Regions from separate parts of the Acidovorax sp. NN32 genome, predicted to be linked through region 1. Evidence: riboswitches for the same ligand, from Rfam matches in the RefSeq annotation. Region 1 holds a riboswitch; the other holds the start of a gene.
The links. Region 1 has a riboswitch for thiamine pyrophosphate ahead of ACT89O_RS11230 (purine-cytosine permease family protein). Riboswitches for the same ligand answer to the same signal wherever they lie in the genome.

Region 1 (15,828 bases):
CCGCAAAGTGCTCTTTGGCCGCCTTGTCCCAGCCACCGAACGCGTCGTTGATGGTGAACAGGTTCAGCTTGGGGAACTGCTTGGCGTACTTGGCCTTGGCTTTGTCAGAGACAGCGGGGCGGTAGAAGTGCTTGCCCGCAATGTCCTGGCCTTCTTCGGTGTAGAGGTACTGCAGATAGGCCTCGGCCACGGCACGGGTGCCCTTTTTGTCCACGTTCTTGTCCACCACCGACACGGCGGGTTCGGCCAGGATGGAGATCGACGGCGCGATCACGTCGAACTTGGTGCCGAACTCTTTTTCGAGCAGGTAGGCCTCGTTCTCCCACGCAATCAGCACGTCGCCCTGGTTGCGCTGCGCAAAGGTGATGGTGGAGCCGCGCGCGCCGGTGTCCAGCACAGGCACGTTGCCATACAGCTTGGCCACGAAGTCCTTGGCCTTGGCGTCGCCGCCGTACTTGCGCTTGGCGAATTCCCACGCGGCCAGGTAGTTCCAGCGCGCGCCGCCCGAGGTCTTGGGGTTGGGCGTGATCACCTTCACGTCGGCGCGCACCAGGTCGTCCCAGTCCTTGATGCCCTTGGGGTTGCCCTGGCGCACCACCAGCACGATGGTCGAGGTGTAGGGCGAGCTGTTGTGTGGCAGGCGCTTTTGCCAGTCCTTGGGAATCCAGCCGCCGTTGGTGTGCAGCGCATCGGTGTCGCCCGCCAGGGCCAGCGTGGCCACGTCGGCGTCCAGCCCGTCGATGATGGAGCGTGCCTGCTTGCCCGAGCCGCCGTGGCTTTGCTTGATGGTCACGTCCTGGCCGGTCTTGGCCTTCCAGTGCTTGGCAAACGCCTGGTTGAACTCCACGTACAGCTCGCGAGTCGGGTCGTACGACACATTGAGCAGCGTCACAGACTGTGCAAACGACGGCAATGCCGTCAGGGCCAAACTGCCCACCAGGGCGGCGGCGAAGGGAAACTTGATAAAGTCGCGGCGAGAGTTCATGGGAGGGCCTCTTTTGTGAATGTGTTGCGGTGCAAATCACCGATGGAACGCATTCTGGAAGGCCCTCTTCAAAACTGGAACTACTGAGATTTCAGTTCTTAATATCCAAATCATCTGAGCAAAGCCTTTTTCGCTCGCCCCCGCTACAAGGAATTCCCATGGCACGCACCGTTCAATGCATCAAGCTCGGCAAGGAAGCCGAAGGCCTCGACTTTCCGCCTTACCCCGGCGAACTGGGCAAACGCATCTGGGAAAGCGTGAGCAAAGAAGCCTGGGCCGGCTGGCTCAAGCACCAGACCATGCTGGTCAATGAAAACCGCCTGAACCTGGCCGATGCGCGCGCCCGCCAGTACCTGGCCCGGCAGATGGAAAACCATTTCTTCGGCGGCGGCGCAGACGCCGCGGCGGGATACGTCCCGCCCAGTGCGTAACGTAGTGAAGCACTGCGAGAAATGGTTTCACCAAAACCACTTTTTTGGCAGCGGCGCTGACGCTGCGGCGGGATATGTCCCGCTTGGCGCGTGACGCAGCGCAACGCACCCTGGAGCGGTTCGCGGTAAAAACCGCCTTCCCTTTCCAACAGGCCGGCGCCACGCCGGCCTTTTGCCGTTCTCATGACTGAACCCATCGAGTGGCTGCCGGACGGCACCCCCTACAGCCCCCGCTTCGGCGACCGCTACCACAGCGAAAACGGCGGCCTCACCCAGGCCCGCCGGGTGTTTCTGCACGGCTGTGGTTTGCCCGACGCCTGGGCGGGGCAGCCGCAATGGCGCATTCTGGAGACCGGGTTTGGCTTTGGCCTGAACTTCCTGGTGACCTGGGCCGCCTGGCGGGCCGACCCCGCGCGGCCCACGCTGCTGCACTTCGTATCGACAGAAGCCTGGCCCGTGAGTGCCGGCGACCTGCTGCGAGCCACCTCGGTCCACCCCGAGCTGGCGCCGCTGGCTGAGGCATTGCACCGCCAGTGGTGGGGCCTGCTGCCGGGCGTGCACCGCCTGCGTTTTGATGACGGCCGGGTGCTGCTCACCCTGTATGTGGGCGACACCCAGGCCATGCTGCGCCAGCAAAACCTGGTGGTAGATGCCGTCTACCTCGACGGCTTCAGCCCCCAGCGCAACCCCGAGATCTGGGACCCGCACACCCTGAAAGCCGTGGCGCGCTGCTGCCGGCGCGGTACACAGCTCGCCACGTGGACCATCGCACGCGCCGTGCGCGATGCCCTGGCGCAATGTGGCTTTGAAGTGATCCGCGTGCCCGGCGTGCCGCCCAAGCGCGACAACCTGCACGCCACCTACAACCCACGCTGGGAGCCGCGCACCACGCGCCAGCCTGTGGCCACGCCCGAACCCGCCCTGCCCGGCCCCTGCATCGTGATCGGCGGCGGCATTTCAGGCGCCGCCGCCGCCGCCAGCCTGGCCCGGCGCGGCTGGCAGGTGGTGGTGCTCGACCAGGCCCCCAAGCCCGCTGCGGGCGCCTCGGCCCTGCCTGCCGGGGTGTTTGCGCCCCATGTGTCGCCGGATGACAGTGTGCTCTCGCGCCTGTCGCGCAGCGGTATCCGCACCACGCTGGAGCAGGCCCGCTGGCTGCTGAGCGAGGGCATGGACTGGGCCCATTGCGGGGTGCTGGAGCATCGCACCGACGGCACGCCCGGCCTGTCGCCCGATTGGGACCAAGGGCCAGGCGCCGCCTGGAGCGAGCCTGCGTCCCCCGCCGCCTTGGCTGCCGCTCAGCTACCGCCCGATGCCACGGCCTGCTGGCACCACCAGGCAGGCTGGGTGCGCCCTGCCCGCCTGGCCACGGCCTTGCTGGCGCAGCCCGGCATACGCTGGCAAGGGAGGTGCCAGGTGGCACAGCTACGACGCGCAGAGCCCCCCGCCGCCGATGACCACCCGGCCACCACGGTCTGGCAGGCGCTGGATGCCCAGGGCCAGGTGCTGGCCGAGGCACCCACAGTGGTCATTGCGGCGGGCGCTGGCAGCCTGGAGCTGCTCAACCACCGCTGGCCTTTGCAGCCGGTACGGGGGCAGGTGTCGTGGGGGGACCATTCAGACCCTGCGGCGCCGCTGCTGCCGTTTCCGGCCAACGGCAACGGCAACTTGGTGCCCCACTTTCCGCTCGGCGGCGATGCAGGTGGCCGCCAGGGCTGGGGTTGGGTAATGGGCTCCACGTTTGAGCGGGATGTGCAGGCCCTGCCGCCCAGCGCCGCCGACGTTCAGGCGGCCCATGCCACCAACTGGGGCAAGTTGCAGGCACTGCTGCCCGCAATAGCACCGCAATTGGCGCCCGCGTTCCACCAAGGGTCGCACGCTCCCCCCACCGCAGCGTCAGAACCCGAAGGGGGGCCAGCAGCGCCGCCTGCCCTGAAAACCTGGGCCGCCGTGCGCTGCACCGCGCCGGATCGCCTGCCCATCGTCGGCCCTGTGGACGCCACGGACCTTCCGGGCCTGTGGGTCAACACCGCCATGGGCGCGCGGGGGCTGACGCTGGCGCTGCTCTGTGGCGAGCTGCTGGCAGCCCGCCTGCAAGGTGAACCCCTGCCGCTGGACGCCAAGCTGGCCAGGGCGCTGGGAACGGAGCGTCTGTAAACGCCGAAAACGCGTAAAAAAACCGCGCCCGCACTTGCTTATAAGCAAATTGACATATCAGCAGAGCGAAACAATAGTTTGCTTCCATAAGCCTCTCCCCTACATTCGCACCCATGCATGAATTGGCGTTTGTTTTTGCGGGCTTTGCGGTCGGGCTGATTGTGGGCCTGACCGGCGTGGGCGGTGGCTCGCTGATGACGCCAATCCTGATTTTCTTCTTTGGCATCAAGCCCCACATGGCCGTGGGCACCGACCTGCTGTTCGCTGCCTTCACCAAGATGGGCGGCACCGTCAGCCTGGCCCGCCAGCGCCTGGTGCCCTGGAAAGTGGTGGGCCAGCTTTGCGCAGGCAGCATTCCGGCCGCGTTGCTGGCGCTGTGGGCGCTCAAGATGATGGGCCCGGCCAGCAGCACCGCGCAGCGTGTGATGACCACCACCCTGGGTTTTGCCCTGCTGCTGACGGCAGCGGCCACGCTCTATAAGGTAGTGGCGTTTTCTGCCCAGCGCCAGGCGGCCGAAGCCGCAGCCCGCAAGAGCCACACGGGCGACCCCACACGCCCTCGCCACTGGATCCTGCCCGTGCTGATGGGTGCCGTCATCGGTACGCTGGTCACCTTTACCTCGGTGGGCGCGGGCGCCATTGGCGTCACGGTGTTGCTGCTGGTCTACCCCATGCTGCCCCTGCCGCGCATCATTGGTGCCGACATTGCGTATGCCGTGCCCCTGACTCTGGTGGCTGGCCTCGGACACGCCTCGCTGGGCTCGGTGGACTGGCCTTTGCTTGCACAATTGCTGGCTGGCTCGCTGCCGGGCATCTGGCTGGGCTCGCGCCTGGTGACCCGCACGCCCGAGCGCCTGATTCGCTCCATCCTCTCGCTGTTGCTCGCCTGGGCGGGCTTCAAACTGATCTTGATTTGAGTTGCACGCACTGAACTGCACTGACCACGATGTACCAATACACAGAATTCGACCGACAATTTGTGCAACAGCGGGCACGGCAATTCCGTGACCAGCTCACGCGCTGGCAGACCGGCAAGCTGCCCGAAGACAACTTCCGCCCACTGCGCCTGCAAAACGGCTGGTATGTGCAGCGCTACGCCCCCATGCTGCGCGTGGCTGTGCCTTACGGTGAAATCGCAAGCCGCCAGTTGCGCGTGCTGGCCCAGATCGCCCGCGAATACGACGAACCCGAAGCGGCCGTCTTCAAGGCCGCCATGGAAGGCCAGGGCAAGCTGGGCACCACCTTCCTGCCCAAGAACTGCGCCCACTTCACCACCCGCACCAATGTGCAGTTCAACTGGATTCCGCTGTCCAAAAGTGCGGATGTGATGGACCTGCTGGCCACTGTGGACATGCACGGCATCCAGACCAGCGGCAACTGCATCCGCAACACCACCACCGATGCCCTGGCCGGCATTGCCGTGGACGAAATCGTGGACCCACGCCCCTATGCGGAAATCATCCGCCAGTGGACCACGCTGCACCCCGAATTCGCTTTTTTGCCACGCAAGTTCAAGATCGCCATCAGCGGTGCCAAGGACGACCGCGCCGCCACGGGCTGGCACGACGTGGGCCTGCACCTGCTCAAGAATGAGCAGGGCGAGATCGGCTTCAAGGTGTTTGTGGGCGGTGGCATGGGTCGCACGCCGGTGATTGGCACGGTGATCCGCGAGTTCCTGCCCTGGAACCAGATCATGAATTACATCGAGGCCATCGTGCGCGTGTACAACGAGCACGGCCGCCGCGACAACAAGTACAAGGCCCGCATCAAGATTTTGGTCAAGGCCGAAGGCCAGCAGTACATCGACGATGTGGAAGAAGAGTACCGCCAGATCGTCGAGATCGACGGTGGCCCCCACACCATTCCGCAGGCTGAGTTTGACCGCGTGGCCGCCTGCTTTGTGACGCCGAAGCTGGCCAACATTGCCGATGTGCCCCCTGCAGCACTGCAGGCATCGCTGGACGCCCTGGCGGCAGAGCACGTGATGTTCGGCCGCTGGCTGCAGCGCAATGTGCACCCGCACCAAAACCCGCAACTGCGCGCCGTGACACTGTCGTTCAAGCGCCCCGGCCAGTCGCCGGGTGATGCCACCAGCGAACAACTGATCGCCCTGGCTGACCTGGTGGACAAATACTCCGCCGGAGAAGCCCGCGTGACGCACGACCAGAACGTGTTGCTGCCCTGGGTGCACGCCAGCCGCCTGTTTGACCTGTGGCAAGAGGCCAAGGCCCTGGGCCTGGCCAGCGCCAACGTGCAGCTGCTGACCGACATGATCGCCTGCCCCGGCGGCGACTTCTGCGCGCTGGCCAACGCCCGCTCGCTGCCCATTGCCGAGGCCATCACCCAGCGCTACCAGGACCTGGACGAGCTGGACGACATCGGCGAGATCGACCTGCACATCAGCGGCTGCATCAACAGCTGCGGCCACCACCACAGCGGCCACATCGGCATCCTGGGCGTCGATAAAGACGGCAAGGAGTGGTACCAGGTGACGCTGGGTGGCTCCGATGGTTCCGACCTGTCGGGCGCTGCCGTGGCGGGCAAGGTGATCGGCCCCTCGTTCTCTGCGGCCGAAGTGCCCGACGTGATCGAGGCGGTGCTCAGCACCTACCGCGACCTGCGCGAAAGCGGCGAGACCTTCCAGAACACCGTGCGCCGCACTGGCCTGGACCCGTTCAAGGAAGCCGCAAAGCTTGCCCGCCACAAAGACGAAACCCTGGCCACAGCCTAAGAGGCTGAGAGTCTTTTTCCTATGCCCGCCTTGCACGCCAAAACACCGCTGCTCGTCGTTGCAAATGCGCGCCATAGCCCAAGCTATGGCTGTGCTTTGCGCCTCGATCAGCGGCGTTTTGACGCACCTTTCGGGCACTCGAAAAAAACTCCCAGCCTCTGAAGCCGCCCTGCCACCGAAATCCGAACGATGATGAACCTGACACTTCTTGCATCCCACGAACACCAGCCCCCGGCGGAAGGCGACGCCCGCGTGGTGGCGTTGGCCAACGATGCCGACGCCACAGCCCTGCCGCTGGAAGGCGTGGAACGCGTGGACCTGCACTTCCCCAACTTCACCGATGGCCGTGCGTTCAGCCAGGCCTTTTTGCTGCGCCGCCGCCGTGGCTTTGCTGGCGAAATCCGCGCCACGGGTGATGTGCTGATCGACCAACTCGTGCAAATGCAGCGCACGGGCTTTAGCAGCGCGGTGCTGGCCGAGGGGGTGGATGCCGCCGATGCCCAGCGCCAGTTTGAACTGTTCCCAGGCTTCTACCAGGGCGACGCCGTCAATCCCCAGCCGCTGTTTGCCCACCGCGCCGCCGCCTGAGAACCCAACCCATAAGCCCTGCACCATGAGCCAAATCGATCTCGCACGCATCAACGCCGACCTCGGCCGCAACGCACCAGACCTGGTGGCCTGGGCGCTGGGGCTGGGCCAGCCCGCCATCGTCACCACCAACTTCCGCCCCTTTGAGGCAGTGATCCTGCACATGGTCACGCAAGTCAACCCTGACGTGCCCGTGGTGTGGATGGACAACGGCTACAACACCGAAGCCACCTACCGCTTTGCCGACGAGGTGACAAAGCAACTGGGCCTGAAGCTGCAGATCTACCTGCCACGCCGCTCACGCGCGCACCGTGAAGCCGTGGAAGGCGCGACCCCCGCGCTGGACGACCCACGCCACGCAGCCTTTACCGAAGAAGTGAAGCTGGAGCCCTTTGCCCGCGCCCTGCGCGAAACGGCCCCCAAGGTGTGGTTTACCGCACTGCGCGCCACCGACACCGCCGTGCGTGCACAGATGGACCCGGTCAGCATCAACCCCGACGGCCTGATCAAGGTCGCGCCGCTGCTGCACTGGTCGTCCAAGGAGCTGCACGAATACTGCGTCAAGCACGGCCTGCCCAACAACTTTGACTACGTGGACCCCACCAAGGGCGAAGACAACCGCGAGTGCGGTTTGCATCTGGCCCACTGACTCCACTGCAGCACCGACCATGAACACCCGGACCGATACCGCGCTGCTTGAGAAGAAAACCAACGATATGAGCTACCACCTGAACAACTCGCACCTCGACGCCCTGGAAGAAGAAACCATCTTCATCCTGCGCGAAGTGGCTGCCGCCTTTGAACGCCCTGCCTTGCTGTTTTCGGGCGGCAAGGATTCGCTGGTCATGCTCAAGTGCGCCGAAAAGGCCTTTGGCACCAAGGCCAGCGGCGGCGGCATTCCCTACCCGCTGCTCATGATCGACACGGGCCACAACTTCCCCGAAGTGACGGATTTTCGCGACTTCCGCGCCAAGGAACTCGGTGCTGAACTCATCGTGCGCAATGTCGAAGACTCCATGGCACGCGGCACCGTGCGACTGGCCCACCCCGGCGAATCGCGCAACGTGCACCAGTCCGTCACGCTGCTCGAAGCGATCGAGGAATTCCGCTTTGACGCCCTGATCGGCGGCGCCCGCCGCGATGAAGAAAAGGCACGCGCCAAAGAGCGCATCTTCAGCCACCGCGACAGTTTTGGCCAATGGCAGCCCAAGGCCCAGCGGCCTGAGCTGTGGACCCTGTTCAACACCCGCCTGCAGCCCGGCGAACACTTCCGCGTGTTCCCCATCAGCAACTGGACCGAGCTCGATGTGTGGCAGTACATCGACCGCGAACAGATCGGCCTGCCCAGCATCTACTACACGCACAAGCGCCAGGTGGTGGACCGCAAGGGCCTGCTGATGCCCGTGACCGAGCTGACACCGCCGCGTGAAGGCGACGTGGTCGAGACACGCGACGTGCGCTTTCGCACCGTGGGCGACATCACCTGCACCGCACCGGTGGAGAGCACCGCCGCCACCCCGGCCGAGATCGTCATCGAGACCCTGGCCGCCGACGTGAGCGAGCGCGGTGCCACCCGCATGGACGACAAGACCAGCGATGCCTCGATGGAAAAGCGCAAGAAAGACGGGTACTTCTGATGACCACTATGAATTCGATAGCTTCCAGCGCAATCCCTACAAGCGCTACAGGAAAAAATGACCACATTTCCGCGCTCAAGTTCATCACCTGCGGCAGCGTGGACGACGGCAAGAGCACGCTGATCGGCCGTCTGCTGGTGGACAGCAAGGCCGTGCTGCAGGACCACCTGGCTGGCGTTCAGCGCCAGGGTGAGACCGACCTGGCCCTGCTGACCGACGGCCTGAGCGCCGAGCGCGAACAGGGCATCACCATCGACGTGGCCTACCGCTACTTCGCCACCGAAGAGCGCAAGTTCATCATTGGCGATGCACCCGGCCACGAGCAATACACCCGCAACATGGTCACCGCCGCCAGCAGCGCCGACGCCGCCGTGGTGCTGGTCGATGCCACCAAGCTCGACTGGAAGAACCCCGGCCTGGCCCTGCTGCCCCAAACCCGCCGCCACAGCCTGCTGGCCCACCTGCTGCGCGTGCACTCGCTGGTGTTTGCCGTGAACAAGCTCGACGCGGTGGAAGACCCCGCTCTGGCGTGGCAGCACATCCAGGGCGCGTTGCAGTCCTTTGCCCAGGCGGCAGGCATCACCGTGCGCGCCATGGTGCCGGTGTCGGCCCTCAAGGGCTGGAACGTGGTGGACGCCCATGCGGGCTGGTGCGGCTATGACGGCCCCACGCTGCTGCAGGTGCTGGAAGCACTGCCCAACACCCCCGCAGACACAGCGCTGGCACCGGCCTTCCCGGTGCAGTGGGTCGAGAAGTTCTCGTCGTCCTCCGACACCTCGCAAGGCCGCCGTGTGTTCTGGGGCCGCGTGGCTGCGGGCAGTTTTGCGCCCGGCACCGCTGTACAGATCTTCCCCAGCGGCCAGCTGGCCACCGTGGCGCAAGTGCTGGACCATGCGCGTCGCCCCAAGGACGTGCCCGCAGGTACCAGCGCCGGCATCATCCTGGACCGCGAGGTGGATGTCTCGCGGGGCGACTGGATTCTGGCGGCGCCTGCCGTCGCCACCCCCGCCGAAGACGACTTCGACACGCCCGCCAGCGTGCCTGCATGGCCCGCCAGCCGCGAGCTGCGCACCACGGTGGCCTGGATGGACGACGAGCCCCTGGTCGCAGGCCGCGTGTACTGGGCGCTGCACGGCCACCGCTGGGTCAAGGCCAAGGTCAAGGCCGTGGTGCACAAGCTCAACATCAACACGCTGGCCGAAGAGGCCGCCACCCAGCTCGACCCCAATGCCATCGGCCATGTCGACCTGCTGCTGCAAGAGGCGATTCCGGCCGCCCCCTTTGGCAAAGCCCGGGTGCTCGGATCGCTGATCCTGGTGGACACCGCGAGCCACAAAACGGCCGGTGCCGTGCTGGTGAACTGATCTAGATCAGCGCCCGTAACCCCAGTCACCCCATCGGGGTGAGGGACCCTGTAACCAAAGGTCGGTGAAAGCTTCTAAAATTGAGGGTTTTCACCGACCCACACAACTCCTGTCATGACCCACGTCGTCTCCGAAAACTGCATCAAGTGCAAGTACACCGATTGTGTGGACGTGTGCCCCGTGGACTGCTTCCGCGAAGGCCCGAACATGCTTGTCATCGACCCCGATGAATGCATCGACTGCGCCGTCTGCATCCCCGAATGCCCGGCCAACGCCATCTTTGCCGAAGAAGATCTGCCGGCCGACCAGATTGCTTTCATCAAGCTCAACGCCGACCTGGCCTTTGCCGACGGCTGGAAGAGCATCACCAAGCGCAAGCCAGCGCTGCCAGACGCCGACGAGTGGAATGGCAAACCGGGCAAGGTCAACGAACTGGTCAAGTAAAACGCCCCGCGCCCCGTTGGTGTCCGAGACTTTGCAAGTGCCCGCAGTCGTAGAGACCGACGCCGTTGTCATCGGCGCGGGTCCTGTGGGCCTGTTCCAGGTCTTCCAGCTGGGCCTGCAAGGCATCACCGCCCATGTCATCGACGCCCTACCCCATGCGGGTGGCCAGTGCGTCGAGCTGTACGGCGACAAACCCATCTACGACATCCCCGGCATCCCCGTGTGCACCGGGCGCGAGCTGGCTGGCCTGCTGCTTGAGCAGATTGCGCCGTTCAAGACCCAGTGGCACCTGAACACGCTGGTGTCCGCACTCACCGTGCAGGCCGATGGGCGCCTGCTGGTCGAAACCTCCCAGGGCGCACAACTGCTGGCCCGCACGGTGTTCATTGCTGCCGGTGTGGGCGCCTTTGTGCCACGCACGCTCAAGGTGGACGGCATCGAGCGCTTTGTGGGCGCCCAGGTCCACTACCAGAACCTGCCCGCCACGGCCCACGTAGCCGGGCTCCATGTGGTCGTGCACGGCGGCGACGAGCCCGCCGTGGCCCGCGCCTTGGAACTGGCCGAGCAAGGCCAGGCCGCCCGCGTCAGCCTGCTGCACCGCCGCGACGTGTTCCAGGCGCCCGACGCCCTGCTGCAGCGTCTGCAGCAACTGCGCGACACAGGCCGCATCCATGTCGAGGCCGCGCAGATCACCGGCATCGACACCACAGGTGATCTGCTGACGGCCTTGCAGGTCGTGGACGCCGATGGCAGCACCCGCGCCCTGGCAATCGACCTGCTGGTGGCCGTGCTCGGCATCTCGCCCCGCCTCGGCCCCATCGCCGACTGGGGCCTGGCCATGGACCGCAAACAGCTGGTGGTGGACACCGAGGCCTTCCGCACCAGCGTGCCCGGAATCTACGCCGTGGGCGACATCAACACCTACCCCGGCAAACGCAAGCTCATCCTGTGCGGTTTCCACGAGGCCACGCTAGCCGCCTTTGGCGCCGCCGAGGCGCTCAAGGGCGACAAGGTGGCGCTGCAGTACACCACCACGAGCCCAAGGCTGCACCAGCTGCTGGGTGTGGCTCCGGCGTCTGTGCCTTCCGCCAGCACGTAGTCCAGGCGAGTCGGGGCACCGTCGTTTCGTGCCCAAACGACGCGCCCACAAATAAGCACAAAATGTCCAAAAGGCGCGCAAGCGCCCGGCACGATGGCGTCTCCCTTCAACACCTATCGGAGCACACCATGAGCCAACAACCCCTTCAATCCATCTGGGACACCTACACCGCGTCGTGGAAAACCGACTCGGCCGCAGACAGGGAGGCCCTGTTTTCCCAGTCCCTCGACCCCGCCTGCACCTACAACGATCCGCTGGCCACCGCCCAGGGCTGGGACCAATTGACGGCCTACATGGACAACTTTCACAGCCAGGTGCCCGGCGGGCATTTTGTGACCCACTACTTTGCCAGCCACAACCAGCAAAGCATCGCCAAGTGGAACATGGTGGATGGCAGCGGCCAGGTGATCGGTGAAGGCGTGAGCTACGGCCGGTACAACGACCAGAACCGGCTGGTGGCCATGACCGGTTTCTTTGAAACCCCTTGAACGGACGCCACCGTGCTTTATCTCCGGCAAATCCAGGAGGGCATCGATTTCATCGAGGCCCACCTCGAATCCGATATCCAGCTTTCCGAGGTGGCACGGGCTGCCGGGATGAGCCAGTGGCACTTCCAGCGGATCTTCAAGGCACTGACCAACGAAACCTTGAAGACCTACATCCGCTCGCGCCGGTTCTCGCGGGCGCTGGAGCAGTTGACCAACACGCGGCTGAGCGTGCTCGACATTGCGCTGGCGTCGGGGTACGAGACACAGGAGAGTTTCACGCGCGCGTTCCGCGACTGCTTTCGGCTCACGCCGTCGCAGTACCGCAAGATGGGCAACCGCTCGCTGTTCGTGCGGAAGATCCGGTTTGACCAAAGCTACCTCGCGCACATTCACCACAACATTTCCCTGGAACCCGGCATCCAGCAGCAGCCCGCCATGCAATTGGTCGGGCTGCCCACCGACTACTACGGCATCGATTCCGAAAAAAACAACCTGGGCCAGAAACTGCCGCCCCTGTGGGCGAAGTTTCTGCCCCGGTTGGGCGAGATTGCGAACACCGTGCCCGGGGTCTGTTATGGCGTCGTGGCCCCGGCGGGGCCGCACACGGAAGAGCTGCGCTACCTGGCCTGCATCGAAGTGAGTGGCCCCGGTGCACTGCCACCGGGCATGGAGGCCATGGAAATCCCCGCGTCCACCTATGCACGCTTCACCCACAGGGGTCCTGCCCAGAACGTCGATGCGACGGTGAACTACATCTACTCCAGCTGGCTGCTGTCGGCCAGCCAGACGCACAGCCTGGGGCCGGATCTGGAAATCTACGGCTCGCAATACCACCCGACGTCCGCTGACTCCGTGATGCACTACGCCATCCCCCTCACCCAGGCCGGGCGCTGACCCACCCTCTACAATGGCAACCGCGCTCCTTCGGGGGCGCCAACGCTAGGGGTGTCGAGACCGGCCTGCCGGAACCGACTGAGAGAGTCCCTTTGAACCTGATTGAGATCATCCTCGCGCAGGGAAGCACGTCCGCTTTGGCCCAGCCCTGAATGAAATGACTTTGGGGCGCGCTGGCGGGCCGCCCCTGCTCTGTACTGCCACGGAGCCATCCATGTCCTCATCGCCCGCCGCGCCCTCCCACAACGAAGCGCTGGCCCCCGTCTCCCTCGACCGCCGCGTCTTCCAGTGGCATGACCACGCCTCGCTCTGGTTCAGCCTGGGCGTGGGCTTGCTGGTCATGCAGGTGGGTGCATACCTGATGCCCGCGTTGGGCACCAAAGAAGCCCTCATCGCCATCTTGGCCGGTTCCATCGTGGGCGCGGGCCTGCTGGGCTGGGTGGCCAAGCTGGGCTGCGACAGCGGCCTGGCCAGTGCCGGCCTGATGCACGCCGTTTATGGCCGCACCTTTGCCAGCCTGCCGATCATCCTGAACATCGTGCAGCTGGTGGGCTGGGGCACGTTCGAGCTGGTGGTGATGCGCGATGCCACCGTGGCCATCGGTCAGCAGTCGGGCAGCATGGCCGGTGCGCACTGGCCGGTGCTGGCCACGCTGCTGTGGGGCGGCGTGGTGATGCTGCTCATCAGCGGATCGATGGTGCAGCTGGTGCGCAAGGTGATTGCGCGCGTGGCGCTGCCGCTGGTGGTGCTGTCGCTGCTGTGGCTGTCGTGGCAGTTCTTGTCGCTGGCACAGGCCCAGGGGTTTGATGCGCTGTGGAACCGCCAGGGCGCGGGCGGCATGGGCGTGTTCCCTGCGCTGGATCTGGTGATCGCCATGCCGATTTCGTGGCTGCCGCTGGTGGCCGACTATGCGCGCCACGGCAAGAACGGCGGCTCTGCATTGCGCGGCACCTGGCTGGGTTACGCGCTGGCCAACATGTGGTGCTACACGCTGGGTGTGCTGGTGGCGCTGACCTTGCCCAGCAAGGACCTGGTGCAGGCGCTGCTGCTGGCCCAGGGCGGGCTGATTGCGCTGTCGCTGATCCTGATCGACGAGGTGGACAACGCCTATGGCGACACGTATTCAGGCGCGGTGTCAGCCCACAGCCTGCTGCCGCGCTGGGGCGTACGCAAGTGGGGTCTGGCCATGGCGGTGGTATGTACGGGCCTTGCGCTGGTCTTGCCCATGCACAGCCTGGAGCCCTTCCTGCTGCTGCTCAGCTCCGTATTTGTGCCGCTGTTTGGCGTGATCCTGGGGCGGCTGGCGTTTGGCACCGATGCACCTGCATTGCTGGCAGCGGCGCGCAAGGTGAATGCGGTGCCCGTGGCGATCTGGCTGGTGGGGATTGCCGTCTACCACCTGGCTCCCAAGGTGCTGCCGGGTGCGGGCTCGGCGCTGCCGGCATTGGCGTTCAGCTTTTTGCTGGCCTGGGCCACACGGCCACGGGGCCGTTGAATAGCTATCGAATTGTGAGCTACTAGCGCTTACCAGATAAGCGCCAGCGGCCAAAAACACTTAAATTTCTACAGCACCAACTGCGCCACAGGCGCATAGCCGTGGTTGAGCGGGCCGTGGCCGCGGCCGGTGGTCACATCAGCCCCTGCGGCGATGGCGCCCAGAATGTAGGCACGCGCGCGCTCCACCGCCTGCTGCAAGGGCAGGCCCTGCGCCAGGTGTGCCGCAATGGCCGACGACAGGGTGCAGCCCGTGCCGTGCCCGTTGGGCGTGGCAATGCGTGCAGACTCCAGCCGCTGCCGCACACCGCTGCGGGTGGCCAGAACGTCCACCACCCAGTCTCCAGGCAGGTGGCCGCCCTTGAGCAGTGCCGCACGTGCACCCAGAGCGCACAGTGCCTGCGCGGCTTCGTCCAGCGTTTCCACGCCCTTGATGCTGCGCCCCAGCAGCCAGCCGGCCTCGTCCAGGTTGGGGGTGATCACCTCGGCCAGCGGAAACAGCTCCTGCACCAGCACGCTCACGGTTTCTGAAGCGATGAGCCGGTCGCCACTGGTGGCCACCATCACGGGGTCGAGCACCACGTGCGGCAGCTGGTAGGTGCGGATGGCATCGGCCACCACACGCACCACCTCGGACGAATGCAGCATGCCGATCTTGACCGCATCCACGCCAATGTCCTGCACCACGGCGTCGATCTGGGCCTTGAGCATCTCTGGCGGAATGCCGTGGATGCCCGTCACGCCGCAGGTGTTCTGCGCCGTGATGGCCGTGATGGCCGTCATACCGTAGCAGCCCAGGGCGCTGAAGGTCTTGAGGTCGGCCTGGATGCCCGCCCCGCCGCCGCTGTCAGAACCGGCAATGGAAAGCACGCGCACATAGCGGCGCGCTGCGGAGGTCGGTGGGGTCAATGAAGTCATGGCAAAAATTATGGCCTATGCGCTAGCGCAAAAAGAGCGGCCAAGGGTTGTGCTGTAATTGATTTTTTCCGGACGAAACAGGGGTGTCCCTCCGTTCAGAACCTGAACAGGTTCTTCGGTGTGCGACTGAGAAATACCCTGGGGCTCGCACGCAGCGCTGCATGGCACTGCCTGCAACGTGGCCCCGCTACCCGATCCAGGTCATGCTGGCGTGGGGAGTTTCCAAGAGCGGCGCTGCCCCCGTTTTGTCCATGGTTGCCAGCCAACACGGACACACCGACGGACCTATGCCACTTCAACCCTCTTCTTTTGCGATTCTGGGCGCGGGCCTCATGGGCCGCCTGCTTGCGGTGGAGCTGGCCCGCCAGGGTCACCGTGTGGACATCTACGACGCGGGCAGCCCGGCCGCCGAACATTCGGCCGCGACCGTGGCCGCGGCCATGCTGGCGCCGCTGGCCGAATCGGCCATCACCGAGCCCGGCGTGGTGCGCATGGGCCACCACGCCCTCACCCGCTGGCCGCAGCTGCTGGCGGCGCTGGCCGAGCCCGTGTTCTTCCAGCAGGCCGGCACGCTCATCGTGTGGCACCGGCAGGACGCGGC
Region 2 (15,828 bases), 1.4 Mb from region 1:
TGGGCAATTTCTTCACGGTGGATTTGCGTGCCGCGCGCGAGGCCTTCGAGCAAGTGCCCTGGGTGCGCCGCGCCCAGGTGCGGCGGGTGTACCCCGGCAGCCTGCGCGTGGAACTGCAGGAGCATGACGCGGTGGCGTACTGGGGGCCGGACACCGGCTCTGCGCTGGTCAACAGCCAGGGCGAAGTGTTCGAGGCCAACGTGGGTGATGTGGAACAGGACGGCCTGCCGCGCCTGCTGGGACCTGCGGGCAGCTCCCCCGAGGTGCTGCAGATGTTTGGCCTGCTGCAGCCGGTGTTCAAACCGCTCGGGCTGGAGGTCGAGACGCTGGAGCTGACGGGGCGGGGCGGTTGGCGGGCCACGCTGGACAGCGACGCCGTGGTGGAGCTGGGCGGCGGCACACCGCAGGAGGTGGTGCAGCGCACGCAACGCTTCACGCGCACCCTGACACAGGTGGCTGCGCAGTACGGGCGGCGCGTGGATGCCCTGGAGTCCGCCGACCTGCGGCATGCCGGGGGCTACGCCCTGCGCATGCGCGGTGTGACCACGGTGGTGACCGATACCGCAGCGGCGGCTGCTTCGGCAAGTGCCGTGCGCAGGAGGTAATGGCATGCAGCAACAGCAACAGCGCTGGTATGTGGAGCGGGACGCAGGTGGGTTCGTGAATGGGGCCGTGGGGCGGCGGGACAGAACAGAGAAGGGCAGAGACTGATATGGCAAGAGAATACAAAGACGTTGTGGTGGGGCTGGATATCGGCACCGCCAAGGTCATGGCCGTGGTGGCCGAGGTCCTGCCCAATGGCGAGCTCAAGCTTGCAGGCTTGGGCGTGGCCCCGAGCAATGGCCTCAAGCGCGGTGTGGTGGTGAACATCGACGCTACCGTGCAAAGCATCCAGCAGGCCCTGAAAGAGGCCGAGCTGATGGCCGACTGCAAGATCCAGCGTGTGTACACCGGCATCACCGGCAGCCATATCCGGGGGCTCAACTCCAGCGGCATGGTGGCCGTGAAGGACAAGGAAGTCACCTCGGCCGACGTGGCGCGCGTGGTCGAGACGGCCAAGGCCATCAACATCAGCAGCGACCAGCGCCTGCTGCTGGTGGAGCCGCAAGAGTTTGTGATCGACGGGCAGGATGTGAAAGAGCCTATCGGCATGAGCGGCATCCGCCTGGAGGCCAAGATCCACATCGTGACCGGTGCGCAGAGCGCGGCCGAAAACATCATCAAGTGCGTACGCCGCTGCGGCCTGGAGGTCGAGCAACTCATGCTGAACCCGCTGGCCAGCAGCCAGGCCGTGCTGACCGACGATGAGCGCGAGCTGGGTGTGGTGGTGGTGGACATTGGCGCGGGCACGACCGATGTGGCCATCTTCACCGGCGGCGCGATCCGCCACACGGCAGTGATTCCGATTGCGGGCGACCTCATCACCAGCGACATCGCGATGGCGCTGCGCACGCCCACCAAGGACGCTGAAGACATCAAGGTGGAAAGCGGTTACGCCAAACAACTGCTGGCCGACCCCGAGGCGCAGGTGGAAGTGCCGGGCCTGGGCGACCGCAGCCCGCGCATGCTGAGCAAGCAGGCGCTGGCCGGTGTGATCGAGCCGCGGGTGGAAGAAATTTTCTCGCTCGTGCAGCAGGTGGTGCGCGAGTCGGGCTATGAAGAAGTGCTGTCGTCGGGCATCGTGCTCACAGGCGGCAGCTCGGTGATGCCCGGCATGATCGAGCTGGGGGAAGACATCTTCCTCAAGCCCGTGCGCCGAGGCATTCCCAAGTATTCCAGCGCGTTGTCTGACATGGTGGCCCAGCCCCGTGCTGCTACCGTCATGGGCCTTCTCGAAGAGGCCCGGCTGGCCCGTTTGCGCGGCTTCAAGGTGGCGCAAAAGAGCGGGTCCATGAAGACGGCGTTCGGCCGTTTCAAAGATTTCATCGTGGGGAATTTCTGACCATGAAATACCCAGGAATGAGCGCCGCCGGGCCGCCCCAAGGTGCGAAGGCCCCCTTGGGGGGCAGCGCAGCACACGCAGTGGCAAGCGTGGGGGCCTTGTGGTTAGCCCGTGGTAGCCCGCACGGCACTGCGCGAGAGCGATGGCGATGTACAGGACCGCCTCGTTCTCCAGCCACCAGTACCCCCTTCCCCATATGGCAATTGCCTACGAATTTAGAAACAGGAGCTCCAAGATGACCATCGAAATGATCGAAGCCGAAGAATTCAACCAGGGCACCCAGATCAAGGTGATCGGTGTGGGCGGTGGCGGCAGCAATGCCGTCGAGCACATGATTTCCCGCAGCGTGCAGGGCGTGGAGTTTGTCAGCGCCAATACCGACGCGCAGGCGCTCACGCGCAGCTCGGCCCACCGTGTCATCCAGCTGGGTGGCAGTGGTCTGGGGGCAGGCGGCAAGCCTGAAAAGGCGCGCGATGCCGCCGAAGCCGCAGTGGAAGACATCCGCGACGCCATCTCGGGCGCGCACATGCTGTTCATCACGGCGGGCATGGGCGGTGGCACGGGCACCGGGGCTGCCCCGGTGATCGCGCGCATCGCCAAGGAAATGGGCATCCTGACCGTGGGTGTGGTCACCAAGCCGTTCGACTGGGAAGGCGGCCGCCGCATGAAGAACGCGGACGAAGGCCTGGCTGAGCTCGAAGCCAATGTGGACTCGCTGATCGTGGTGCTCAACGAGAAGCTGCTCGATGTGCTGGGCGATGACATCACCCAGGACGAGGCCTTTGCGCACGCCAACGACGTGCTCAAGAACGCCGTGGGCGGCATCGCTGAAATCATCAACGAGTACGGCCAGGTGAACGTGGACTTCGAAGACGTGCGCACCGTGATGGGCGAGCCCGGCAAGGCCATGATGGGCACGGCCACGGCCAGCGGCCCGGACCGTGCGCGCATCGCCGCCGAGCAGGCCATCGCCTGCCCGCTGCTCGAAGGCATCGACCTGTCGGGTGCCAAGGGCGTGCTGGTGTTGGTCACCGCGAGCAAGGGCAGCCTCAAGCTGTCCGAGTCGCGCCAGGCCATGAACACCATCAATGCCTACGCATCGACCGACGCTCATGTGATCTTCGGCGCTGCCTACGACGAAACCCTGGGCGACGAGATCCGCGTGACCGTGGTGGCCACAGGCCTGTCGCGTGTCAACGCACGCCGCCAGCCCATCTCGGTGGTGCAAGGTGGCCTGCGCACGGGCACGGACAATATGGCCTACCAGATGCCCATGGCCGGTGTGGGAACGCTGGGGGGGGCTGTGGGTGTGCAAGGCGGCCACACGGGCAGCGCGCAAGCCGACTACGGCAGCATGTCGGTGCCCAGCGTGTGGCGCACCAACCGCACCCAGGCTGCGGCCCGTGTGGACGCGCTGTCCTCGGGTGGCATGGATGACCTGGAGATCCCGGCTTTCCTGCGCAAGCAAGCCGACTGATCGACAACAGGCTCTTCCATGGGCCGCAAGACAAGAAGCCCTGCCAGCACAAGCTGGCAGGGCTTCTCTTTTTTTGCAGCGAGGTTTGCTTGCGCTGTGCTTGTGCTGCTTCAGGTCCTTGGGGTCAGAAGGACTCCCAGTCGTCGTTGTTGTTGTCCGCTGCAGGTTTGGGGCTGCTGGCCTTGGGCGGCAGCGCCGCTGCCGGGGCCTTGGCGGGCGACGCAGGGCGGGGTGCAGCGGCCTTGGCCAGTGCGGGGCGTGGTGCGGCAGCGCGTACTGGAGCGGGTGTGGGGCGGGGTGTGGCCGCAGGGGCGGGCCGGCTTGCCGGGGACGGCGCTGGGGCATTGCTGCCATTGACCCGGAACAGCGCGACCACCTGGGTGAGCTTCATGGCCTGCTCGCGCAGACTGTCTGCGGCGGCAGTGGATTGCTCCACCAAGGCAGAGTTCTGCTGCGTCATCTGGTCGAGCTGGTTCATGGCCGTGTTGACCTGGGCAATGCCCTGGCTCTGCTCGGACGTGGCTGAGCGGATTTCGCCAATGATGTCGGTCACGCGCTGAACGCTTTCCACGATCTCGGTCATGGTGGCGCCCGCATTGCCCACCAGCTGCGTGCCCGACTCCACCTTTTCGACCGACGCGCCAATCAAGGCCTTGATCTCCTTGGCGGCTTCGGCACTGCGTCCGGCCAGGCTGCGCACCTCGCTGGCCACCACGGCAAAGCCCCGGCCTTGCTCGCCCGCGCGGGCCGCCTCGACGGCGGCATTCAAGGCCAGGATATTGGTCTGAAAGGCGATGCCATCGATCACGCCGATGATGTCGCTGATCTTGTTGCTGCTGGCGTTGATGTCCTGCATGGTGGCCACCACCCGCGACACCACTTCGCCCCCACGCGCCGCGACCGCAGCGGCCGATGTGGCCATCTGGTTGGCCGTCTGGGCGGAGTCCGAGGTCTGCTTGACGGTGCTGGTCAGCTCCTCCATGCTGCTGGCCGTGCTTTGCAGGTTGCTGGCGGTGTCTTCGGTGCGGTGAGCCAGGTCGTTGTTGCCCTGCGCGATTTCGCTCGACGCGGTGGCGATGCTGTCGGTGGCGGCGCGCACGTCGGTGACCAGCTTGCGCAGCGAAGTGACCATGTGGGCGAGCCCGTCGAGCATCGAGCCGGGGTGGGCCGTGGGGATGTGTGTATCGAGATTGCCTTCGGCCACTTCCGACATGATCGCGATGGCGTCAGTAGGCTCTCCCCCGATCTGGCGCAGCACGGAGCGCGATACGAACAGGCCGATGGCCCCCACCACAAGAATCACCACCACCACCATGGCCAGGCTCGACAGCAGGGCCTTGCGCAGCAGCATGTCTACGTCATCGGTATACAGCCCCGAGCCCACCATCCAGTTCCACCCGTCTACACGGACGATGTACTGGAGCTTGGGCACCGGGGTGGTCTGGTTGGGGCGGGCAAACATGGTGGGGACAAACGCCTTGCCATCCTTGCTGCTGCGCATGCCGTTCACCAGCAGGGCGATGATGTCCACCCCCGAGCCGTCCTTGACCTTGCCCAGCATGTTCTGCCCATCCCACTCGGGTTTGAAGGGGTGCATCACCCCCACGCCCTCGGTGGTCCAGATGTAGAAATACTCGGTCTTGCCCTCGGGGCCACCATAGCGCGCAATGCGCAGGGCGTCCTTGGCGGCCTTTTGGGCCTCCTCCTGGGGCATGGCGCCGCTGGCGGCCTTGGCCTGGTAGGCGGCCACTATGCTGTGGGCGGACTGGACGGCGGTGGTCAGCAGCTCTTTTCGGGACTCGGTGATGAGTCGTCGCTCCTGCAGGAGGGAGGTGACGGCCATGATCAGCAGCGCGACAAGCGCAGTGCCGATCATGAGCATGATTTTCATTTTGAAGCTGAGCTTGCTCATGGGAGTCTCCTGGGGGGCATTTGTGGTGTGTTCATGTTGTATCTTTTCAAGGCCCTCTGGCCCCAAATTGTGCGGCGAACCCGGTGGCCTGCGCAGTAGGTGAAAACGCGGCGGTAGCTCTACGTACGGGCCCCAAGCGCTCCGGGCATGGCGTCTGCAAGGCAGGCAAGACCTCAGCCCGTGCGGGACAGGGCGCCAGAAACTAAAATGGCGGGATGCTCCAGCAACGCACCCTCAAGACACTGACCCGCGCCGTAGGCGTCGGGCTGCACAGCGGCCAGCGGGTCGAGTTGACCCTGCGGCCAGCGCAGCCGGACACGGGGATTGTCTTTCGGCGGGTGGATCTGCCACAGCCCGTGGACATCCCGATCCGCGCCGAGGCCGTGACGGACACCCGGCTGGCATCCACCATCGCGGTCGGCAATGCCAAGGTGCACACGGTGGAACACCTGATGTCGGCCTGTGCCGGGTTGGGGCTGGATAACCTTTATGTGGACATCACGGCCGAAGAGGTGCCTATCCTCGACGGATCTTCCGCATCTTTCGTTTTCCTGCTCCAAAGCGCAGGGGTCGAGCTGCAAAACGCGCCCAAGCGCTTCATCCGCGTCCTGCGGCCGGTGGAGGTCCGCGAGGGCGAGGGCGCCAATGCCAAATGGGCACGTTTGACGCCTTACCACGGCTACAAGCTCAGTTTCGAGATCGACTTTGACCACCCGGCCGTGGACTCCACCGGCCAGCGTGTGGAGTTTGACCTGGGGCAAGGCAACTACAGCCGCGACATTGCCCGCGCCCGCACCTTCGGCTTTACCCGCGATGTGGAGATGATGCGCTCCAACGGCCTGGCGCTGGGAGGCGGGCTGGACAACGCCATCGTGATGGACGATTACAAGGTGCTCAACAGCGACGGCCTGCGCTACGACGACGAGTTCGTGAAACACAAGATCCTGGATGCCATGGGCGACCTGTACCTCATTGGCAAGCCCCTGCTGGCGGCCTACAGCGCTTTCCGCTCGGGCCACGCCATGAACAACCTCTTGCTGCGCGAGCTGCTGGCCCAGCGTGATGCCTGGGAGGTGGTCACGTTCGAGGATGAGCGCCAGGCCCCCACCGGCTTCGCTCAGCCCGCGCGCGCCTGGTAGCACGCACATGTTGATCTTTCGCTGGCTGGCCATGCTGCTGCTTCTGGCGGCTGCCGTGTCGTTTGCGTTTTATGCCGGTACGGGGCAGGCGCGCTACAAGCGCCTGGGGCTCATCATCCTCAAGTGGACGGTGATTGCCGCCGTCTTTTTCTTTGCGGTGATCCTCATTGGCCGACTCGCGTGATGCGCGGGCTCTGCAACGCAGTTTTTTCTCTGGCCTATACTCGCGCCTGCTCCGGGGTGTGCTGATGCGCTGAGATGCAAGAGGCCTGAAGAAATTCAGACCAGCTTGCGAACCCGACGAACTTGATCCGGTTCATACCGGCGGAAGAAGAGCCGACCTCCTTGTCCCCGTGCCCGCAGTCCCTGTGGGCACGTCATGCCCCAGGCGCTGCCGCCCCTGGGGGGCGCACAGGTCCATTCCGGAGCAGACCCCACCGCCACCGGAACCAGGAGACCTGCCCATGAACGCCCCCGATCCCATCGCTCGCGAGAAATTTGCTGAATTGCTGGCGCTGACGCGCGAGCCCTTCCCCGCATCGCGCAAAGCCTATATTCCCGGCCAACTGCACACCGACCTGCGTGTGCCCGTGCGCGACATCGCGTTGACCAACGGCGAGCTGGTCAGCGTGTACGACACCTCCGGCCCTTACACCGACCCTGAAGCCGTGATCGACGTGCGCAAGGGCCTGGCCAGCGTGCGCGGGGGTTGGATCACCGGCCGTGGCGATGTGGAGCACTACGAAGGCCGCGCGCCCGTGGCGCTGGACGATGGGCAAAAGAGCGAAGACGCCACGCGCCTGGCCCAGCTGCGCGCCGAGGCCGCCGCCCTGCAGCGCAAGCCCCTGCGCGCCAAGGCCGGTGCCAACGTCACGCAGATGCACTACGCCAAGAAAGGCATCATCACGCCCGAGATGGAGTACGTGGCCATCCGCGAAAACGGCAAGCGTGAGTGGATGGAGCAGTACATGGCTGACGCAGGCCGCGAGCAGCGCCTGATGGGCAACCCGATGGGTGCCAGCATCCCGCGCATCATCACCCCCGAATTCGTGCGCGACGAAGTGGCCCGGGGCCGCGCCATCATCCCCGCCAACATCAACCACCCCGAAGTGGAGCCGATGGCAATCGGCCGCAATTTCCTGGTCAAGATCAACGCCAACATCGGCAACTCGGCCGTCACGTCGAGCATTGAAGAAGAGGTGGAAAAGCTCGTGTGGGCGATCCGCTGGGGTGCCGACAATGTGATGGATCTTTCCACCGGCAAGAACATCCACACCACACGCGACTGGATCGTGCGCAACTCGCCGGTGCCGATTGGCACGGTGCCGATCTACCAGGCGCTCGAAAAGGTGGGCGGCGTGGCAGAAGACCTGACCTGGGAAATCTTCCGCGACACGCTGATCGAGCAGGCCGAGCAGGGCGTGGACTACTTCACCATCCACGCCGGTGTGCGCCTGGCCTACATCCACCTCACGGCGCAACGGCGCACGGGCATCGTCTCGCGCGGCGGCTCCATCATGGCCAAGTGGTGCATGGCACACCACCGCGAGAGCTTCCTGTACGAGCACTTCGAGGACATCTGCGACATCATGAAGGCGTACGACGTGTCGTTCAGCCTGGGCGATGGCCTGCGTCCCGGCTGCGCGTCTGACGCCAATGACGAAGCGCAATTCGCCGAGCTGCACACGCTGGGCGAACTCACGCAAGTGGCTTGGAAGCATGACGTGCAGACCATGATCGAAGGCCCCGGCCATGTGCCCATGCACATGATCCAGGCCAACATGACCGAGCAGCTCAAGACCTGCCACGAAGCGCCGTTCTACACCCTGGGCCCGTTGACCATCGACATCGCACCGGGCTATGACCACATTGCCAGCGCGATTGGCGCGGCCATGATCGGCTGGATGGGCACGGCCATGCTGTGCTACGTGACGCCCAAGGAACACCTGGGGCTGCCCGACCGTGATGACGTGAAGCAGGGCATCATTGCCTACAAGATCGCCGCCCACGCGGCCGACGTGGCCAAGGGGCACCCGGGCGCCCGCTCGCGCGACGATGCGCTGAGCCAGGCGCGCTTCGACTTCCGCTGGCAGGACCAGTTCAACCTGGGCCTGGACCCGGAAACAGCGAAGGAGTACCACGACGAAACCCTGCCCAAGGACTCGGCCAAGGTGGCGCATTTCTGCTCGATGTGCGGCCCCAAGTTCTGCTCGATGAAGATCACGCAGGAAGTGCGTGACTTTGCAAAACAAAAGGGTGTGGCCGAGGCTGAAGCCCTGGCCCAGGGCATGCAGACCAAGGCGGCAGAGTTTCAGAAGGGCGGGGGCGAGTTGTACATCCCCCTGAAGCCCGTTTGAGAACAGTGCAATAAGCGCAGCTACTGGCCCCGAGGATTCCCTGAAGCAGGGCCACGGGGCCGTGCTTACCCTGTGCGGTGGATAGCCCCGCCCGGCATATAGTCCCGCCCACCCCCGGTTCAGAAGACCGGGAGGAAGGGCGTGTGGCACTAAATTTGCTATGCTGAGTTATCTGTTAAAAAATGTAAGGAAGAGCCATGAATGCTCTCGGCCGCTTCTCTATCCGCACACGTCTTTACTTCGGAACCGTTTTTTCGCTGATTCTTCTGATCGTCATTGGCGCCATGGGCTATGTGGCCCTGGACCGCACCCGGGGCACATTGCAGGAGCTGTTTTCGCAGCGGGTGCAAACCCTGACCGATATGTCCGACCTGCGCACGACCCTGGGTGACCTGCGCCGGACCGAAAAAGACATCATCATCAATTTCAACAACTCGGTCGAGGTCTCTGCCCTGCGCGAGTCCTGGGCCAAGACCCTGGCTGCGCTGCGCAAGAGCCTGGCCGAGGTGCGCCAGGTGCAGTCGGGCGATGCAGAGTTTGTGGCCTCCATCGACAAATCCCTGGACGAGATCAAGCAGTACGAAACCGGCATTGCCCCCATCTTCGAGAAGATCGAGGGCGCGCAGCTCGATGGTGCGGGGGGCGGTGCCTACGCCGACCGCCTGAAGGTCCACATGGAGGCCACCGACAAGCTGTTCTCCAGCCTGGCCAGCGCGGCCCGCTCGCAGATGGACGAGGCCCGTGCGGGGGTTGAATCGCGCACTTCCACCATGTCGGCGTTGATTGGCATCGGGCTGGTGCTGGGGTTGGCGGTGCTGATTCCGCTCACCTTCTTCAGCGTGCGCTCCATCACCAAGTCGCTGGGGCAGGCGCAGGAACTGGCCGACCGCATTGCCAGTGGTGACCTCTCTCGCGATGTGGCGGCCATGAACCAGGACGAGGTGGGCCAGCTGGTGTCAGCCATGGGCCGCATGCAGGACGCCTTGCGCGGCCTGGTGCGCCAGGTGCAGGACGCGGCAGGCAACATCACCACCGCCAGTTCCGAGATCGCCAGCGGCAACCATGACCTGAGCCACCGCACCGAGCAGACCGCGGCCAATCTGGAGGAAACCGCTTCGTCCATGGAGCTGCTGACCAGCACCGTGCAGCAAAGCGCCCAGTCCTCCCGCCAGGCCAGCGACTTCGCTTCGTCGGCCGCCGAAGTGGCCGCACGCGGTGGTGCCGTGGTGTCCCAGGTGGTGACCACCATGGACCAGATCACCACCAGCTCGCGCAAGATTGCCGACATCACCGGCGTGATCGACTCCATTGCCTTCCAGACCAACATCCTCGCGCTCAACGCGGCCGTGGAAGCCGCGCGCGCCGGTGAACAGGGCCGGGGCTTTGCCGTGGTGGCCAGCGAGGTGCGCAACCTCGCGCAGCGCAGCGCCGAGGCGGCCAAGGAGATCAAGGGTCTGATCGGTTCGTCGGTGGAACGCGTCGAAGATGGATCGCGCCTGGTCAGCCAGGCCGGGCAGACCATGACCGAGATTGTCAGCAGCGTGCGCCGGGTGTCTGACATCATTGCCGAGATCACAGCCTCGTCGGCCGAGCAAAGTGACAACATCGGCCAGATCAGTCAGTCCGTGAGCCAGCTCGACCAGATGACGCAGCAGAACGCCGCGCTAGTGGAAGAGTCCACCGCTGCCTCTGAATCGCTGCGCGAACAGGCGCTGCACCTGAGCAGTGCGGTCAGCCAGTTCAAGCTGCAAGACGGCGGGGCTCCTGCACCCTCAGTCTTCAGCGCGGCAGCGGCGCCCGCTGCGCCAGCCGTGGCCCAGGCGCAGCGCAGGCCTGCGCTGCGCATACGTTAATTTTGAGCATTTTTGACCGCTAGGGACCCTCTGCACGAATCACCGCGCCGTGTGCATCTGCGGTCTCGGGCGGTCTGCGGCGTTGCAAAACCTCGCAATAGCTACGGCGATTGCTGCGTTTTGCGCCTTGCAGCCCATCACGATCCGCAGCGCACACTTGCCGCTCGATTCGTGCAGAGGATCCCTAGCGCTTATCTATTAAGCGCTAGTTGCTATCAAAATAATATCAAACTGGCCTCTGCGGCTGGCTAGTCCCGCGTCACCCGCAGCAATTCCTCGCGGCTGGTGATGCCTGCTGCAATCAGCCGTTCCCCATCCTCGCGCATCAGCGCCATGCCGTCGGCCAGCGCGGCGGTGCGGATGTCGGCTTCGGACGCCTGGTTGTGGATTTGCGCGCGGATCGCGTCGGTGGTCACCAGCAACTCGAACACACCAGTGCGGCCCGTGTAGCCCGTCTGGCCGCAGTGCTCGCACCCGCTGCCGTGGCAATGGCTGCAGTATTTGCGCACCAGCCGCTGGGCCAGCACGCCGAGCAGGGACGACGACAGCAGGAACGGCTCCACCCCCATGTCGGTCAGCCGCGTGACGGCGCTGGCTGCGTCGTTGGTGTGCAGCGTGGCCAGCACCAGGTGGCCCGTGAGTGAGGCCTGGATGGCGATCTGTGCGGTTTCGAAGTCGCGGATTTCGCCGATCATGATGATGTCCGGGTCCTGGCGCAGGATGGCGCGCAGGGCCTTGGCAAAGGTCAGCTCGATCTTGCTGTTGACCTGCGTTTGCCCCACCCCGGGCAGCTCGTACTCGATGGGATCTTCCACCGTCATGATGTTGTTGCGCGTGGCATCGAGCCGCCCCAGCGCCGCATACAGCGTGGTCGTCTTGCCCGAGCCCGTGGGCCCTGTCACCAGGATGATGCCGTGCGGCTGGCTGATCAGCCCCTCGAAGCGGCGCAGCGTCTCACCCTGCATGCCCACGGCTTCCAGGCTAAGTTTGCTTTCGCTCTTGTCCAAGAGGCGCAGCACCGCGCGTTCGCCATGGGCGCTGGGCAGGGTGGAAACGCGTACGTCGATGGCGCGGGTGCCCAGGCGCAGGCTGATGCGGCCGTCCTGCGGCAGGCGTTTCTCAGAGATGTCCAGGTCGGCCATGATCTTCAGGCGCGAGATCAGCGCGGCGTGCAGTGCGCGGTTGGGTTGCACCACCTCGCGCAGGGTGCCGTCCACGCGAAAACGCACGCTGGAATGGCGCTCGTAGGGCTCGATGTGGATATCGCTCGCGCCGTCGCGCGCGGCCTGCGTGAGCAGGGCGTTGAGCATGCGGATGATGGGTGCGTCGCCAGCCGATTCCAGCAGGTCTTCCACGGCGGGCAGCTCCTGCATCATGCGCGAGAGGTCCGCGTCGCTCTCGACCTCGCTCACCACGGTGGCGGCGCTTGATTCGCTGTGCGAATACACGGCGCTGATGCGCTGGGCCAGGGCCGGGGCGTCCAGCGGCAGCAACTGCTGCACCGGGTGTTTGCGCAGCACTTCGGACAGCGCACCGGCGTCGGGGTGGGGGCCATGCCACAGCACCAGCTGGTGGCCGTCGTCCTCCAGCAGCAGCTGGGCGGTGCGGGCAAAGGCGTAGGGCAGGGGGTGGCGCATGGGCGTGGGTCCGTCAGAGCGCCTTGGGCGAGACCGTAGCGTTGAGTGCCAGACTGCGCACGGTGGCGGCAGCGGCATTGGCAGCGTCTTCGGTGTTGTAGGGGCCCACACGCACGCGGGTGAGTGTGCCCCGGTTGGTGTCTACCGCCTGGATGGACAGGGGCAGTGCCGTGCTGCGCAGCTTGGTCATGGCGCTGCGCGATTCCGCATCCTTGCCGAACACACCCACGTTCACGTAGTACAGCGGCGCGGGGACCTGCGCCTGGGCTGTGGGGCTGGACTGCTCCACAGGCGCGCTGCTTTGGGGAGCAGTACCCGGTGTGGGTAGAGGGGGCGCTACAGGGGTGAGCTGCTGCATGGGAACGGGCACCGGCGCGGCGGGCTGCACAGGCATGGGGCTGGCGACCGAAGGCGCCCGCTCGGGCAGCGAGGGAAGGATGGGGGCGCCAGAGACCGACTTCATGACGGTGCTGGCGGCGGGCTGCGTGGCCTGCTGCAGCGCGCGGATCGCTTCGTAGCGGTCCATCATCAGTGCGTCGCTGGTGGCGTTGTCACGCACCACAATGGGGCGCAGGAAGACCATGAGATTGGTCTTGTTGCGCGAGCGGGTTTCGCTGCGGAACAGGTTGCCCACCACCGGCAGGTCGCCCATCACCGGCACCTTGTCCTGGCCTTGTTGGTAGCTGTCTTCCAGCAGGCCGCCGATCACGATGATGCTGCCGTCGTCCACTACCACGTTCGACTCGATGGAGCGCTTGCTGGTGCTAGGGCCGTTGGCATTGCTGAGGGTGGCGGTGTCGATCTTGGACACCTCCTGGTAGATCGCCATCTTCACCGTGCCGTTTTCGCTGATTTGCGGACGCACCTTGAGCATCAGGCCCACGTCCTTGCGTTCCACGGTCTGGAACGGGCTCACGGTGCTGCTGCCCGTGGTGTTGGCGTACGAGCCGGTGACGAAGGGCACGTTGTTGCCGATGATGATGCGCGCTTCCTCGTTGTCCAGCGTCATCAGGTTGGGAGTGGAGAGCACGTTGGCATCGCCGCTGTTCTGCAAAAAGTTGGCCAGTGCGCCCAGGTAGTACTGGCCGTTGATGCGTGGCGCCAGCGCCAGGTTCATGCCCTGACCCAGCGTGCCCGCCGCCGTTGCGATGCTGGATGCATTTCCGGTCGCCAGTGCCGCAGTGATGCCCAGGATGTTGGCGCCCGCCTGTCCGGAATTGGTGCCGATCACGCCCACGGTGCCATCGCCTTGTTTGCCCAGAATGCCTTGCCACTGGATGCCGAACTCGGCGAGCTTGTTGGCCGAGACTTCCACGATCAGGCTTTCCACCAGCACCTGTGCGCGGCGTCCGTCGAGCTTGTCGATCACTGCACGCAGCTGGCGGTACAGGGGCTCGGGCGCCGTGATGATGAGCGAGTTGGTGGTGGGGTCGGCCTGGATCTGGCCGCCCGTGGACGGCTGGTTGTTGTTGGTGCTGCTGGTGCCCATGCCACTGCTTCCCGAGCCCAGTCCCCCGCTGCTGCCACCTGATAGACCGCTGCCGGTGGACAGCATGTTGCCGCTGGTGCCGCCACCGCCCAGGACTCCACTGGGCGCGGCCGGTGCGGCGCTTGCGCCCGCGCTGCCACCGCCCGTGTTGCCGGTGCCGCCCATGGCTGCCATGGCGGCACGCAGCGTGGTGGCCAGCTTGGTGGCGTCGGCGTTCTTCAGGTACACCACATGGATGTTGCCGGTGGACGCACTGCTGCCGGGCGCAGGCGCCTGGTCCAGCTGTGCCACCAGCGCGCGCACCTGGGCCACACGGGCCGGGTTGGCGGCGCGCAGGATCAGCGCGTTGCTGCGCGGCTCGGCAATCAGCGTGGTCTTGAACGAGGTGTCCGCCTGCCCCTGTGCGGCGACCGGCGCGGCACCGCTGCCCCCGTCGATCAGGCGCGCCACCAGCGGCGCAAGGTCAGTGGCGACGGCGTTGCGCAGCGGGATCACTTCCACATCGCTGGCGTTGGAGACATCCATGGCCGCCACGATGCGCGCCAGGCGCTGCAGGTTGTCCGCGTAATCGGTGATCACCAGCGAGTTGTTGCCGGGGTTCACGTTGATGGTGTTGTTGGGGCTGATCAGCGGGCGCAGCACGGGCACCAGATTGGCGGCGTTTTCAAAGTTGAGCTTGAAGATCTGGGTGACGATCTGACCGCCACCGGGCGCGCTGCCAGAGCTGCCCTGCACCACGCTCACGCTGCCGCCTTGCAGCTTGGCGTCGGCCTCGGGCACCACCTTGTACAGGCCTGCAGCCTCCACCACCGTAAAGCCCTGCAGACGCAGCGCGGCCAGGAACTGCTGGAAGGCGGCGGCGGGGGGCACGGCGCGTTCAGTGACCAGGTTGAGCTGGCCCTTCACGCGCGGGTCGACCACCACGTTGCGGCCCGTGATGGTGGCCATGGTGCGGGCCACGGCTTCGATCTCGGCGTTGGCGAAGTTCAGGGTGACGGGCTCGCCGGCGCGCACGCTGCCGGTACCGGTATCAATTGCGGTTTGGGCAATAATTTGGCCGCTCGCGCACGCCAGTAGTGCGCTAGCTGCTATTGCTTTAAGAGCAAAACCCAGACGTGGTGACAACAAGGAGTTCATAGGTTCAACCCACGGTGATGATGGAGCGCGCGCCGTTGCGCCGTCCAATGATGTTCAGAAGATTCGACAGGGCGGCTTCGCGCTCGGGGGTGGCGCTGGCCTCGCCCGCAAAGCGCAGGCGGTTGCCCACCCACTGGCCGGTGCCGTTGAGCTGCAGGTGCCCGTCCAGCGTGCTCAGCGTGAGCGTGGGCGCCTCGCCGCCCTGCACTGCCAGCCGGTAGCTGCCCATGGGGCGCAGGGTGGACAGGCGGGACGACATGGCCCGTGCATCCAGCTGCACCTGGCCTGCCAGGGACATGCGTCCGGCACTCCAGCGCATGGTGAAGCCACGGGTCTGCAGCGCCAGCTGGCCCTGGGGCTGCAGCGTGTTCCAGGGCGTGCCCAGCCCGGTCAGCACGGAGGCCGGCCACAGGCTCTCGCCGTCGATGATGGTCAGGCGCGTACCGGACCAGCCGGCACTCGCCTGCAGTCGCAGGGGTGTAGGGGTGCAGCAGCTGGCATTCAGTTGCGCGTGCAAGCCACCCCAGCCGGGGCGGATGCGCCAGTCCAGGCGGCTGGGCAGGGCGGCGCTGTCCTGGCTGGCCGAGCCCCCCGTCAGAACCAGTTGGGCCGAACCTGTCCAGACCGTACCGCGTGCCTGCAGCAACTGTACCTGTCCGCCCGTTGCGCTGGCGACGCTTTGTGCCAGCCAATGCGCGGGTGCAAACGCCACCACGGCAGGCACTACGCCCGCCACAGCGCCGACCAGCGCCCAGCCCCATGCGCTACGGGGAGTGCGGGGTACGGGTTTTCGGTGTCGTGAGGAGGTGGCCACGGGAGAGAGTGTCTGTGCGGGGGCTGATTCAGGGCTGGGCAGGCGGCAGGGCCAGCACCAGGGTGCCGTCC

Region 2: another riboswitch for thiamine pyrophosphate. It lies ahead of thiC (phosphomethylpyrimidine synthase ThiC); the one in region 1 lies ahead of ACT89O_RS11230 (purine-cytosine permease family protein).

Annotation. Positions count from the first base shown of each region.
Region 1 covers NZ_CP199679.1:2,381,981-2,397,808, reverse strand. Annotated here, with positions in the region: gene ACT89O_RS11295 (sulfate ABC transporter substrate-binding protein) at 1-985, opposite strand, end outside; gene ACT89O_RS11290 (oxidative damage protection protein) at 1,144-1,416, shown strand; gene mnmC (bifunctional tRNA (5-methylaminomethyl-2-thiouridine)(34)-methyltransferase MnmC2/FAD-dependent 5-carboxymethylaminomethyl-2-thiouridine(34) oxidoreductase MnmC1) at 1,600-3,570, shown strand; gene ACT89O_RS11280 (sulfite exporter TauE/SafE family protein) at 3,684-4,487, shown strand; gene ACT89O_RS11275 (nitrite/sulfite reductase) at 4,517-6,301, shown strand; gene ACT89O_RS11270 (DUF934 domain-containing protein) at 6,494-6,889, shown strand; gene ACT89O_RS11265 (phosphoadenosine phosphosulfate reductase domain-containing protein) at 6,915-7,538, shown strand; gene cysD (sulfate adenylyltransferase subunit CysD) at 7,558-8,526, shown strand; gene ACT89O_RS11255 (sulfate adenylyltransferase subunit 1) at 8,526-9,890, shown strand; gene fdxA (ferredoxin FdxA) at 10,005-10,334, shown strand; gene ACT89O_RS11245 (NAD(P)/FAD-dependent oxidoreductase) at 10,366-11,433, shown strand; gene ACT89O_RS11240 (nuclear transport factor 2 family protein) at 11,562-11,921, shown strand; gene ACT89O_RS11235 (GyrI-like domain-containing protein) at 11,934-12,815, shown strand; TPP riboswitch at 12,853-12,957, shown strand; gene ACT89O_RS11230 (purine-cytosine permease family protein) at 13,030-14,310, shown strand; gene thiD (bifunctional hydroxymethylpyrimidine kinase/phosphomethylpyrimidine kinase) at 14,379-15,227, opposite strand; gene ACT89O_RS11220 (FAD-dependent oxidoreductase) at 15,515-15,828, shown strand, end outside.
Region 2 covers NZ_CP199679.1:985,343-1,001,170, forward strand. Annotated here, with positions in the region: gene ACT89O_RS04585 (cell division protein FtsQ/DivIB) at 1-605, shown strand, start outside; gene ftsA (cell division protein FtsA) at 713-1,942, shown strand; gene ftsZ (cell division protein FtsZ) at 2,178-3,419, shown strand; gene ACT89O_RS04600 (methyl-accepting chemotaxis protein) at 3,544-5,331, opposite strand; gene lpxC (UDP-3-O-acyl-N-acetylglucosamine deacetylase) at 5,547-6,470, shown strand; gene ACT89O_RS04610 (hypothetical protein) at 6,478-6,654, shown strand; TPP riboswitch at 6,697-6,820, shown strand; gene thiC (phosphomethylpyrimidine synthase ThiC) at 6,935-8,827, shown strand; gene ACT89O_RS04620 (methyl-accepting chemotaxis protein) at 9,025-10,680, shown strand; gene ACT89O_RS04625 (GspE/PulE family protein) at 10,929-12,317, opposite strand; gene gspD (type II secretion system secretin GspD) at 12,331-14,943, opposite strand; gene gspN (type II secretion system protein N) at 14,948-15,757, opposite strand; gene ACT89O_RS04640 (type II secretion system protein M) at 15,786-15,828, opposite strand, start outside.